2 regions of the Staphylococcus argenteus genome follow, and region 2 is predicted to be linked to the other one. Evidence: a T-box and tRNA genes for the amino acid it is inferred to sense, from the RefSeq annotation. Region 2 holds a T-box; the other holds one or more tRNA genes.
The links. A T-box is a leader RNA that pairs with one kind of tRNA and senses whether it is charged. The one in region 2 lies ahead of serS (serine--tRNA ligase), so its partner is inferred to be a tRNA-Ser.
Positions count from the first base shown of each region.

Region 1 (6,828 bases), 970 kb from region 2:
TTTTTAAATAAAAATGATAAGAATAAAGAAGTAAAGCCTAAAGCACAAAATGATAATCAAAAAAACACTGCTAAGAATCATTTTAAAAATAATAAAAATCAGCATACTGACAATGTGTCATCTAGTAATAAAAAAACTGAAAAACATGCATCATCTAAACACCACAAAACATCGAAACATCATGCATCTAATTCAGAAAATAAAAATAAATCAGGTAATGAATTTGGTAGCTTAGTGAAAAAGTTTTGGCTGATGTATTGGCCTAAAATAATCATTTTAATTGGAATTATCATTTTGATTATCATTTTAAATGCAATATTTAATAACGTGAATAAAAATGATCGAATGAATGATAGTAGTGATATAGATGCTCAAAAATATACTAACACTATGAAAAATGCTAATAATACCGTTAAGTCAGTTGTTACTGTAGAAAATGAAACATCAAAGGATTCTTCATTACCTAAAGATAAAGCATCACAAGATGAAGTTGGTTCAGGTGTTGTCTATAAAAAATCTGGAGATACATTGTATATAGTTACGAATGCACATGTTGTTGGTAATAAAGAAAATCAAAAAATTACATTTGCTAATAATAAGAGTGTTGTCGGAAAAGTATTAGGAAAAGACAAATGGTCAGATTTAGCGGTAGTAAAAGCGACTTCTTCAGATAGTTCGGTAAAAGAAATAGCGATTGGCGACTCAAATAATTTAGTTTTAGGAGAGCCAATATTAGTTGTTGGAAATCCTTTAGGTATTGATTTTAAAGGAACAGTAACTGAAGGCATCATTTCAGGACTAAACAGAAATGTGCCAATTGATTTTGATAAAGACAATAAATACGACATGTTAATGAAGGCATTTCAAGTCGATGCATCAGTAAATCCAGGGAACTCTGGTGGTGCTGTTGTGAATAGAGAAGGTAAGTTAATTGGTGTTGTAGCGGCTAAAATTAGTATGCAAAATGTTGAAAATATGGCATTTGCAATTCCAGTTAATGAAGTTCAAAAGATTACGAAAGATTTAGAGCAAAAGGGTAAAATTGACTATCCAGATGTAGGTGTTAAAATGAAGAATATTGCTAATCTAAATAGTTATGAAAGACAAGCAACAAAAATACCAGGTAGTATTAAAAATGGTGTTGTTGTTGATCAGGTTGACAATAAAGGTTTAGCAGAACGATCAGGTCTAAAACGTGGAGATGTCATCGTTGAAGTAGATGGTAAACTTTTAGAAGATGATTTGCGCTTTAGACAAATTATATTTAGCCATAAAGATGATTTGAAATCAGTTACAGCTAAAATTTATAGAGATGGTAAAGAAAAAGAAATAAATATTAAACTTAAATAATGTTGAGGTGATAACGTGTCAATTTTTAGCCAGTTTATAAAAAGATCTAGTCCTCAACAAGGTATTGTGTTGTATTACATTGTTGCCATTGTCGTTGCATTTTTATTATTAAACTTACCGTATGTTCATAAACCTGGTGTAGAAGTAAATCCTATTGACACTTTGTTTGTTGCTGTTTCTGGTATAAGCGTTACTGGGTTGTCTCCAATAAGTATTGTTGATACATACTCTACATTTGGTCAATTAATCATTCTCGTTATTTTAAATATTGGTGGGATTGGTGTAATGGCAATTGGTACGATGTTATGGGTTGTATTAGGGAAACACATTGGAATTAGAGAACGCCAGTTAATTATGTTAGATAATAATAAAAATACGATGAGTGGGACAGTAAAGTTAATTATCGATATTGTAAAATCAATATTTGTAATCGAACTTGTAGGTGCAATGCTATTGGCCTTTTACTTTTATCGGGATAATCCAGATTTAAAGTATGCAATCATGCAAGGGGTTTTTGTCTCCATTTCTGCAACAACAAATGGAGGATTAGATATTACAGGTAAATCATTAATACCATATGCGCATGACTACTTTGTGCAAGGTATTGTAATCTTTTTAATTATATTAGGATCTATCGGTTTTCCGGTATTATTGGAAGTAAAAGCTTATATACAAAATAGAGTTACGAATTTTAGATTTTCTTTATTTACTAAAATTACGACATCAACATATTTTTTCTTATTTATTATAGGCGTTTTAGCCATATTGTTATTTGAACATAACCATGCGTTTAAAGGTTTGAGTTGGCATCAATCATTATTCTATTCGTTATTTCAATCAGCGACAACGAGAAGCGCGGGTTTACAAACTATTGATGTAACAACGTTAAGTGACCCTACAAACATCATTATGGGGATTTTAATGTTTATTGGGTCTTCACCAAGTTCAGTTGGTGGTGGAATACGTACCACGACATTTGCGATTTTAATTTTATTTTTAATTAACTTTAGTAATAATGCTGATAAAACATCAATTAAAGCATTCAATAGAGAAGTACACATTATGGATATTCAACGTTCATTTGCTGTGTTTACTATGGCAACAATCTTAACATTCTTAGGTATGCTTATTATCTCAGCTACTGAAAATGGTAAGTTAACATTTTTACAAGTATTTTTTGAAGTCATGTCTGCATTTGGAACTTGTGGGCTTTCACTTGGTGTCACGAGTGATATCAGTGACGTTTCAAAGGTTGTTCTTATGGTATTAATGTTTATCGGACGTGTCGGATTGATATCATTCATTATAATGATTGCAGGACGAAGAGAACCAGATAAATTCCATTATCCAAAAGAGCGTATACAAATAGGATAATATAAAAGCAATTTAAGTTTAGTTAATGTTGATTTTAACTTGAACTTAGATTGCTTTTTTAGTTTGTATTTTTAACTTATTATATAAGACGATTAGTATTGAACATGGTAAACTAGTAACAATGAGAGGTGTAACGAGATGGAAATGAACGAGAATATTAATATAGAAATCTTAACTACGTCAGATATGCATAGTCATTTTTTAAATGGAGATTATGGTTCCAATATTTATAGAGCAGGTACTTATGTTAACCAAGTTAAATCACAAAACCATCGTGTAATTTTGTTAGATAGTGGAGGTAGTTTAGCTGGTTCTCTAGCAGCATATTACTATGCAATTGTTGCACCTTACAAACGTCACCCTATGATTAAGTTAATGAATCGAATGCATTATGATGCAAGTGGTGTAAGTCCAAGTGAATTTAAATTTGGATTATCATTTTTAACACGATCAATTGCACTAGCGCGCTTTCCGTGGTTATCAGCTAATATAGAATATAATGTTACTAAGGAACCTTATTTTTCAACACCATACTGTATTAAGAATTTCGGTGATTTAAAAATCGCAATCGTAGGCGTCACTGCTGATGGTCTAATGGAAAATGAGTATTCTGAAATGGAGCAAGATGTTACTATTGAAAAAACTTTATTAGCATCTAAACGTTGGATTAGATATATACATGAGGTTGAGGAGCCTGATTTTTTAATAGTTATTTATCATGGTGGGCTGAATAAAATTAGTAATAAAACAAAAAATAAAAAGGCAAATTCAAATGAAGCGGAAAAATTAATGGAAGAAATTGGTGTTATAGATTTAATGATAACGGCACATCAGCATCAAACAATTGTAGGTCAAGACCATGAAACGTATTACGTCCAAGCAGGACAAGATGCAAAAGAACTTGTACACCTTTCAATTAATTTTAAAAAGCGTACAACAACTTATGAAGTTGAGTGTATTGATTCTAAGGTAATAGACTTGAATGAGTATGAAGAAAATCAAGAATTGCTAGATTTAACATTTTATGATCGAAAAGCTGTGGCATTTTGGTCTCAAGAAGTGATAAATAATAATGAATTAAACTTAACAGTTAATGGTTTGCAAGATTTAGTTTGTCAAAATCATCCGTTTTCACAGTTGCTACATGATGCTATTAAACTTGCATTTAATAATGATATTACATGTGTTCATGTACCTATGAATGGTGAGAAAGGGTTACATGGTCAGATTAGAAATGAAGATTTATATCATGCGTATCCGTATCCTGACAAACCGATGGATATGACGGTGAATGGTCAAAATATTAAAGATATGTTGGAATATAGTTATTCTCATCTAGATTTTGTTGATGAACAATTAAGTTTAACAATCATTGATGAAACGTTATGTACAATGTGGCAGGGGTTTAACTATGCGATTGATATGAGCCGAGATCCGGGGCACCGTGTTGAATTAGAAAATATTAATTTAGAAAAGACTTATAGAATTACAATGACAGATTATTGTTTTAGAAATTACAAAAATTATTTGAAAGATGCAATCGTTCATGAGTCTTATGAGGATACAATGAGTACGTTGATTGCAGAAAAGTTAAAAGATCCAGATTATAGCATTAAATGTAAAGAGAACTTTATAGTTCGAAAATAGTGAACCGTTGCATCATAACAAAATAGACAAGATTAACTAAACTTAAAAACCTTTCTTAGAGAATTTCAGCTAAGAAAGGTTTTTAAGTTTTAGAATATGCATTATAGCTGATTGACAAGCATTTAAAATCTACTTTAAAAAATAAATAAAAAAGCTTAAATGGTTTATACCATTTAAGCATGTAACGGAAACGGAGGGATTCGAACCCTCGCGCCGCTTTCGCGACCTACACCCTTAGCAGGGGCGCCTCTTCAGCCAACTTGAGTACGTTTCCAATGGCTCCACAGGTAGGACTCGAACCTACGACCGATCGGTTAACAGCCGATAGCTCTACCACTGAGCTACTGTGGATTAATTTGTATGTGTTTGAATATCAAGCACAAATATTATTATAACAAGATTAAGTTAATTTGCAATAGATACCATAAAAAAATATGCAGAACATTTACACTATATTTATAAAACATTCCGCATATTTTAAAAATAAACAATTTATTTATCTTCGAATAGGGAATAACGTGTTAATGCTTCAAATACGTTTAATGTGGCTTTATTATAATCTATAGGTTGATCGGGATTTTTAGAAACCATACGAGATTGTTTATCTACCATATAGTAGTAAAAAATGGAATTGTTATATTGATGCCATAAACTGTGGTATGAAACATGAAGAATAATTGATTCGTTATTAATAAAAGTTACTTTACATTTACGATTTTTTAATTCTTTAATATTTTCTATATAATGCATATTTAGCCAAATGTTTTCGTGTTGTCTGTCAGAATGAGTTGGGAAAAAATAAGTTGGAAATAAGGGTGTTAGTAAAATAGGTGGTTTACTAGAAATGCCAGTAATGCGGTTTGTTTCTGCTTTCTTGCCAAGGTATGTATTACCATAAAATTTGCAAGAGCGTTCTATGATTTTCTGGACTTTAAATGGATTTTGTATACGCGTTTTATCAAACCGGATAATTTCACTACCATTTCTTTGATCATCATCATCAAATGCTGGTCGAATAACCATGTCTCCTTTGCGTATCACATAAATATTTTGAGAATACATAAGCAAAACCTCGCTTTATTAAGTTTTAAACCATTAATATAAAAATACAATTAATGATATAAAGATATTTTATAATAAAATTTCAAGTTGTCAAGTTATTGTTTTGGTGAAAAACTACAATAATTTTTGCTTAATAGTCAGAATATTCATTGATTTCAAAATTAGAAAAATGTATACTTATTATAAATTAAAGAAAGGTAGTGATTTCTATGAAATACAATACTAATGTTAAACATACAACTTTAGAAGCATTTGTCACAACCGTCAATGATTTAGGTATTGAATTAATTATCAATGAAGCACTCCGAGAGGTAAGAAAACGACAGCTCGTAGAACTCATAGATGACGCACTCGTCAATAAAGATGAAGCAGCATTTAATCAATATACGACAGAATACAAAAATTTGGAGGCATTTCTCGGTGAATAATATTGATTCGAATTCCATAACGCAATCATAAAAGGACTATTCTTAACATTTCATACATGTAAGAATAGTCCTTTTATCATTTACGACATTAATCGAATTAATTCGTATTTATCAATATCACCAAAATAATGATATAAATCATATTCTGATAGAGCTTCTTCTATATGCTCAAAGTCGTGTAGACAACCAACTAATGCATTTTCAAGGTCAGTTACATCTCCAACACCAAAGAAATCTCCGAAAATTTTTGCATGTTCGATTTTACCACGCTTAACATCAAATTTGATTTGTACAAATCCTTTTTCAAATTTTTCCTCGCGTTCAAAGTTATATTTAGGGTTTCTACCATAATTCCATTCCCAAGTTCTATATTTGTCATTGCTTAATTTTTCAATATTTTTCCAATCTTCATCCGTTAAATGATACGTTTCTACTTCAGTTTCTCCAAAGATTGTTTTCAAGATAATTTTCTTAAATTCTTCAATCTCTAATGGTTCATTTAAAAATTCTTGAATGTTTGCTACGCGTTTACGTACCGACTTAATACCTTTAGACTTAATTTTAGCTGGATTAACTTTTAGAGCGTTTTGAACTTCATCTAAATCACTGTTTAACATTAATGTACCATGACTAAACATTCTATTTTTAACTTTTACCATTGCGTTACCTGAGATTTTTGCTTGTCCTACTTGAATATCATTGCGCCCAGTTAATTCGGCATTAACACCTAAAGATTGTAGCGCTTGAACAATTGGTTCTGTGAATTTCTGGAAGTTGTGGAAACTGTTACCATCATCATCAGTAATAAAACTAAAGTTTAAATTGCCGGTATCATGATAAACAGCGCCACCACCTGAAATTCTTCTAACTACATCGATGTTATGTGAATCAATATATGGCTGATTTACTTCTTCAATTGTATTTTGATTCTTCCCAACAATGATAGATGGTCTATTTATGTAAAACA
Region 1 covers NC_016941.1:973,893-980,720, forward strand. The annotation lists gene SAMSHR1132_RS04550 (S1C family serine protease) at 1-1,350, shown strand, start outside; gene SAMSHR1132_RS04555 (TrkH family potassium uptake protein) at 1,366-2,724, shown strand; gene SAMSHR1132_RS04560 (bifunctional metallophosphatase/5'-nucleotidase) at 2,863-4,371, shown strand; tRNA gene SAMSHR1132_RS04565 (tRNA-Ser) at 4,557-4,645, opposite strand; tRNA gene SAMSHR1132_RS04570 (tRNA-Asn) at 4,648-4,722, opposite strand; gene SAMSHR1132_RS04575 (competence protein ComK) at 4,864-5,433, opposite strand; gene SAMSHR1132_RS04580 (IDEAL domain-containing protein) at 5,643-5,861, shown strand; gene SAMSHR1132_RS04585 (lipoate--protein ligase) at 5,942-6,828, opposite strand, start outside.
Region 1: it encodes a tRNA-Ser, which carries the amino acid that the T-box ahead of serS (serine--tRNA ligase) is inferred to sense. The anticodon was not compared.

Region 2 (6,828 bases):
TTAGTTAGAGATGAATTAACAGAAATTCGAGATCGTTTTGGTGATGACCGTCGTACTGAAATTCAATTAGGTGGATTTGAAGATTTAGAAGATGAAGACCTCATTCCAGAAGAACAAATTGTAATTACATTGAGCCATAATAACTACATTAAACGTTTGCCGGTATCTACATATCGTGCTCAAAACCGTGGTGGTCGTGGTGTTCAAGGTATGAATACATTAGAAGAAGACTTCGTTAGTCAATTAGTAACGTTAAGTACACATGACCATGTATTGTTCTTTACTAACAAAGGTCGCGTATACAAACTTAAAGGTTATGAAGTGCCTGAGTTATCTAGACAATCTAAAGGTATTCCTGTAGTGAATGCTATTGAACTTGAAAATGATGAAGTCATTAGTACAATGATTGCTGTAAAAGACCTTGAAAGTGAAGAAAACTTCTTAGTGTTTGCAACGAAACGTGGAATTGTAAAACGTTCAGCATTAAGTAACTTCTCAAGAATTAACAGAAATGGTAAGATTGCTATTTCATTTAGAGAAGATGACGAGTTAATCGCAGTACGTTTAACAAGTGGTCAAGAAGATATCTTGATTGGTACTTCTCATGCATCATTAATTCGATTCCCTGAATCAACATTACGTCCTTTAGGTCGAACTGCAACAGGTGTGAAAGGGATTACACTTCGTGAAGGTGACGAAGTTGTAGGGCTTGATGTAGCTCATGCAAATAGTGTTGATGAAGTATTAGTTGTTACTGAAAATGGCTATGGTAAACGTACGCCAGTAAATGACTATCGCTTATCAAATCGTGGTGGTAAAGGTATTAAGACTGCAACGATTACTGAACGTAACGGTAATGTTGTTTGTATTACAACTGTTACTGGTGAAGAAGATTTAATGATTGTTACAAATGCAGGTGTTATTATTCGACTAGACGTTGCAGATATTTCGCAAAATGGTCGTGCAGCACAAGGTGTTCGTTTAATTCGCTTAGGTGATGATCAATTTGTTTCTACTGTTGCTAAAGTAAAAGAAGATGCAGAAGATGAAGCAAATGAAGATGAGCAATCAACTTCAGCTGTATCTGAAGATGGTACAGAGCAACGACATGAAGCGGTTGTAAATGATGAAACACCAGGAAATGCAATTCATACTGAAGTGATTGAATCAGAAGAAACTGATGATGATGGACGTATTGAAGTAAGACAAGATTTCATGGATCGTGTTGAAGAAGATATACAACAAGCATCAGATGATGATGAAGAATAATATAAAAAATAAGACTTCCCTGAATGTAGGGGAGTCTTATTTTTATGCTAGAAAGCAATGCTATACTATATTCAATGATTAGTAATGATTAACTTTCTAATTGCTTCATTGCGTATGGTATTTCATTGATAAGTCTTGATGGTGGCACCACATACATATCTTTTGCAAGGTTTTCACCAATGAAACTATGTGTATATGTGGCACTCATAACCGCTTCTTTTAAGTTATCGAATTGACCGACAAAACTTGTAATCATACCGGCAAGTGTATCACCCATACCTCCAGTAGCCATCGCAGGGCTACCAATTGTCAATTTAAAGTCTTCATCTTTAAAGAAAATTTCAGTACCATGTTTTTTAAGTACAACTGTTGCACCTAAACGATCTACCGCTTCACGATTACGTTCATATGTTTGTTCCTCAATTGGGATACCGCTTAAACGTTCCCATTCTTTAAGGTGAGGAGTAAATATGACACGACATGTAGGTAATTGTGGTTTAAGTTTACTAAAAATTGTAATTGCATCACCATCGACAATCAAGTTTTGATGTGGTTGTATATTTTGTAATAGGAATGTAATGGCATTATTCCCTTTAAAATCAACACCAAGTCCGGGACCAATAAGGATACTATCAGTCATTTCAATCATTTTCGTTAACATTTTCGTATCATTAATATCGATAACCATGGCTTCTGGACAGCGCGAATGTAATGCTGAGTGATTTGTTGGATGTGTTGCTACAGTGATTAAACCACTACCGCTAAATACACATGCACGAGCCGCTAACATAATGGCACCACCTAAGTTAGCAGATCCACCAATTAATAAAATTTTGCCATAATCACCTTTATGTGAATCTTCTTTACGCTTAGGAATGTTAATAGAATTTAACGTTTCCATAGTGATATAACCTCCCATGTAAAAGCTTTTCCAAATATATTCAATTTTAAAAATATATAGTAAGTTTTAACAAAATGTATTATAAATATGTGAATTCATTATTATTTGTCGTTAAATACAATAGAAAATACTATACCTGTATATGCAATTCGTCAATAGATAAATTATTAAATATACTTGCAACAATATTATTATCCTTTAATACGCTACAATAGTGCTCTGATAATAGGTTATAAATGTACTTAAAACCATTGTTTCAATAAATATGAAAACGTATACTTCAAGAAGGATGGGTTTCTTAATATTAACAAGGGGGTAACATGTATGACATTATATTTAGATGGAGAAACACTAACAATTGAGGGTATTAAATCATTTTTACAACAACAATCTAAGATAGAAATTGTTGATGAGGCATTAGAGCGTGTCAAAAAAAGTAGAGATGTAGTTGAACGTATTATTGAAAATGAAGAAACAGTTTATGGCATTACAACAGGATTCGGATTATTTAGTGATGTGCGTATAGACCCAACACAATACAATGAATTACAAGTGAACCTTATACGTTCACATGCTTGTGGATTAGGTGAGCCATTTTCAAAAGAAGTAGCGCTCGTCATGATGGTATTAAGATTAAACACATTATTAAAGGGGCATTCAGGTGCTACTTTAGACCTCGTAAGACAATTACAATTCTTCGTAAATGAGCGTATTATACCAGTGATTCCGCAACAAGGTTCGCTTGGTGCATCAGGAGATTTAGCGCCACTATCACATTTAGCATTAGCATTAATTGGTGAAGGAAAAGTGTTTTATAAAGATATAGAAATGGATAGTGCAGACGTATTAAAGCAATTAGATAGACCACCTTTGAAACTGCAGGCTAAAGAAGGTTTAGCATTGATTAATGGTACGCAAGCTATGACAGCACAAGGTGTCATTAGTTATATAGAGGCAGAAGATTTAGGATATCAATCTGAATGGATTGCAGCATTAACACATCAGTCGCTCAATGGCATTATAGATGCATATCGTCATGAAGTGCACGCTGTTCGAAATTTTCAGGAACAAATTAATGTGGCAGCACGCATGCGTGATTGGTTAGAAGGATCAAAATTAACAACCCGACAAGCAGAAATTCGTGTACAAGACGCATATACGCTACGTTGCATTCCACAAATTCATGGCGCAAGTTTTCAAGTATTTAACTATGTTAAACAACAATTAGAATTTGAAATGAATGCGGCTAATGATAATCCATTAATATTTGAGGAAACAGATGAAACATTAGTCATTTCAGGTGGTAACTTCCATGGCCAACCGATTGCCTTTGCTTTGGATCATCTTAAATTAGGTGTAAGTGAATTAGCGAATGTATCTGAGCGTCGTCTTGAGAGATTAGTAAATCCTCAGTTAAATGGCGATTTACCAGCATTTCTTAGTCCGGAGCCAGGATTGCAAAGTGGCGCAATGATTATGCAATATGCTGCAGCAAGCCTTGTTTCTGAAAATAAAACTTTAGCTCATCCTGCAAGTGTAGATTCTATTACATCGTCTGCAAATCAAGAAGATCATGTATCTATGGGCACCACAGCAGCTAGACATGGTTATCAAATTATTGAAAATGCAAGACGTGTGCTGTCAATTGAGTGTGTGATTGCATTACAAGCAGCAGAGTTGAAAGGTATTGAAGGATTATCACCAAAAACACGTCGTAAATATGAAGAGTTTCGAAGCATAGTGCCTTCTATTACACATGATCGTCAATTTCATAAAGATATTGAAGCGGTTGCACATTATTTAAAGCAATCTCTTTATCAAACGTCTGGATGTCATTAAATCGACATGAAGTAAGTTCTTAATCGTCACTTGAAAAAGCAAATATAGTTTGCTATATTAAAACTAACTTAATAAGATATTGTTCGTAGGACAAGTAATATACGGTGTTTGATGTCAGAGAGCTTGTGGTTAGTGTGAACAAGAATCAACCTATATATGAATCTACCTACTTAATTGAAAGAACAATCGGTAATAACCGTTATTTTAGTGAAGTGCAATTTAGATTTTAGTGTATAACTATATCTAAAATTGTTAAATAGGGTGGCAACGCGTAGACCACGTCCCTTGTAGGGATGTGGTCTTTTTTTATTTTCAAAAATAAAATGCATGTTACTCAATAATAAATGATAATTTTTTGGGAAAGGATGAATGTTAATGTTAGATATTAAACTTTTTAGAAATGAGCCTGATCAAGTTAAGAGCAAAATTGAATTACGCGGAGATGATCCAAAAGTTGTAGATGAAATTTTAGAATTGGATGAGCAACGACGTAAATTGATTAGTGCTACAGAAGAAATGAAAGCACGTCGTAATAAAGTAAGTGAAGAAATTGCTTTAAAAAAACGTAATAAAGAAAATGCCGATGATGTAATAGCTGAAATGCGCACATTAGGTGACGATATTAAAGAAAAAGATAATCAATTAAATGAAATAGATAATAAAATGACAAGTATACTTTGTCGTATTCCGAACTTAATTAGTGATGATGTACCTCAAGGTGAATCTGACGAAGATAACGTTGAAGTTAAAAAGTGGGGTACACCACGTGAATTTGATTTTGAACCAAAAGCACATTGGGACATTGTTGAAGAATTAAAAATGGCTGATTTTGATCGTGCAGCTAAAGTTTCAGGTGCGCGTTTTGTATACTTAACAAATGAAGGTGCGCAATTAGAACGTGCTTTAATGAATTATATGATTACAAAACATACAACACAACATGGTTATACAGAAATGATGGTACCACAACTTGTGAACGCAGATACAATGTATGGTACAGGTCAATTACCTAAATTTGAAGAAGATTTATTTAAAGTAGAAAAAGAAGGATTATATACAATTCCAACTGCTGAAGTACCTTTAACGAATTTCTATCGTAATGAAATTATTCAACCAGGTGTACTTCCTGAAAAATTCACTGGTCAATCTGCATGTTTCCGAAGTGAAGCGGGATCAGCTGGTAGAGATACAAGAGGGTTAATTCGTTTACACCAATTCGATAAAGTAGAAATGGTACGTTTCGAACAACCAGAAGATTCATGGAATGCTTTAGAAGAAATGACAACAAATGCAGAAGCAATTCTAGAAGAATTAGGCTTACCATATCGTCGTGTTATTTTATGTACTGGTGATATCGGTTTTAGCGCAAGTAAAACATATGATTTAGAAGTTTGGTTACCAAGTTACAATGACTATAAAGAAATTAGTTCATGTTCTAACTGTACTGATTTCCAAGCGCGTCGTGCAAATATTCGATTCAAACGTGATAAAGCAGCTAAACCAGAATTAGCACATACATTAAATGGTAGTGGTTTAGCAGTTGGACGTACATTTGCTGCTATCGTTGAAAACTACCAAAATGAAGATGGAACAGTAACAATTCCAGAAGCATTAGTACCATTTATGGGTGGTAAAACACAAATTTCAAAACCAGTTAAATAATTAAAGATTTGTAATAAAAAGTGGTGACGAATCTGTCACCACTTTTTTGTTGCGAAAATTAATATTATGGAGCCATCGTTAACAGCTCATATGAATAAAATTTTTACTCTATTTGTCAATATAATTATGGAGCCAACGATGAATCATCCTGATGGACGAAAGCTATATTAACTATCACCATATTTAATGATGCGGTGCACATATACTACTCTTGATGCATGAATAGGAAGCGTTATTACATATAAATATTATCAGAGGAGGGGGAAGGGGAGGAGATGTGGAATAAAGAGTGAGACAAACAGCATAAAAAATATGGAAAAATGCCTAAAAGAACATTATTAAAACACTTCAATGCAAGACGAAAATTTTATATAAACGTAGGGATGTCTTAAGTTTTTATTCAAAAATTCTGACAAATAAAATACTACAACAAAAGCGTTTTGAAACTCACGTAAGTCTAACGTAAGACAAACCGAAGTCTAAAAATATTGCTTGTGTATATGAAGTGTATTAGACTAGGTATATTATTTTTACGTAATTATAAACATTAAAAATATTAAAGGAGGGTGAACAGATGACATCGCATTTAAGTTTCAGGCAAGGCGTAAAAGAATGTATTCCTACTTTGTTTGGTTATGCAGGTGTTGGTATTTCGTTTGGCATTGTAGCGGCATCACAAAATTTCAGTATTTTAGAAATCACATTGTTATGTCTTATTATATACGCTGGTGCTGCTCAATTTATTATGTGCGCGTTGTTTATTGCAGGAACGCCAATATCAGCGATTGTATTAACTACATTCATTGTAAATTCTAGAATGTTCCTCTTGAGTATGTCGCTTGCGCCAAATTACAAAACATATGGGTTTTGGAACCGTATAGGATTAGGTTCATTAGTAACTGATGAAACATTTGGTGTTGCCATTACACCTTATTTAAAAGGAGAACCCATCAATGATCGATGGCTGCACGGTCTGAATATAACGGCATATTTATTTTGGACAGTTTCATCTGTAGCTGGGGCTTTATTTGGAAAATATATTTCAAATCCGCAAGCATTAGGTTTAGATTTTGCCATTACAGCCATGTTTATCTTTTTGGCAATTGCACAATTCGAATCAATCACTAAGTCACGATTAAGAATATACATTGTATTAG
Region 2 covers NC_016941.1:8,413-15,240, forward strand. The annotation lists gene gyrA (DNA gyrase subunit A) at 1-1,269, shown strand, start outside; gene SAMSHR1132_RS00035 (NAD(P)H-hydrate dehydratase) at 1,358-2,170, opposite strand; gene hutH (histidine ammonia-lyase) at 2,495-4,009, shown strand; T-box leader at 4,084-4,298, shown strand; gene serS (serine--tRNA ligase) at 4,385-5,671, shown strand; gene SAMSHR1132_RS00050 (AzlC family ABC transporter permease) at 6,246-6,828, shown strand, end outside.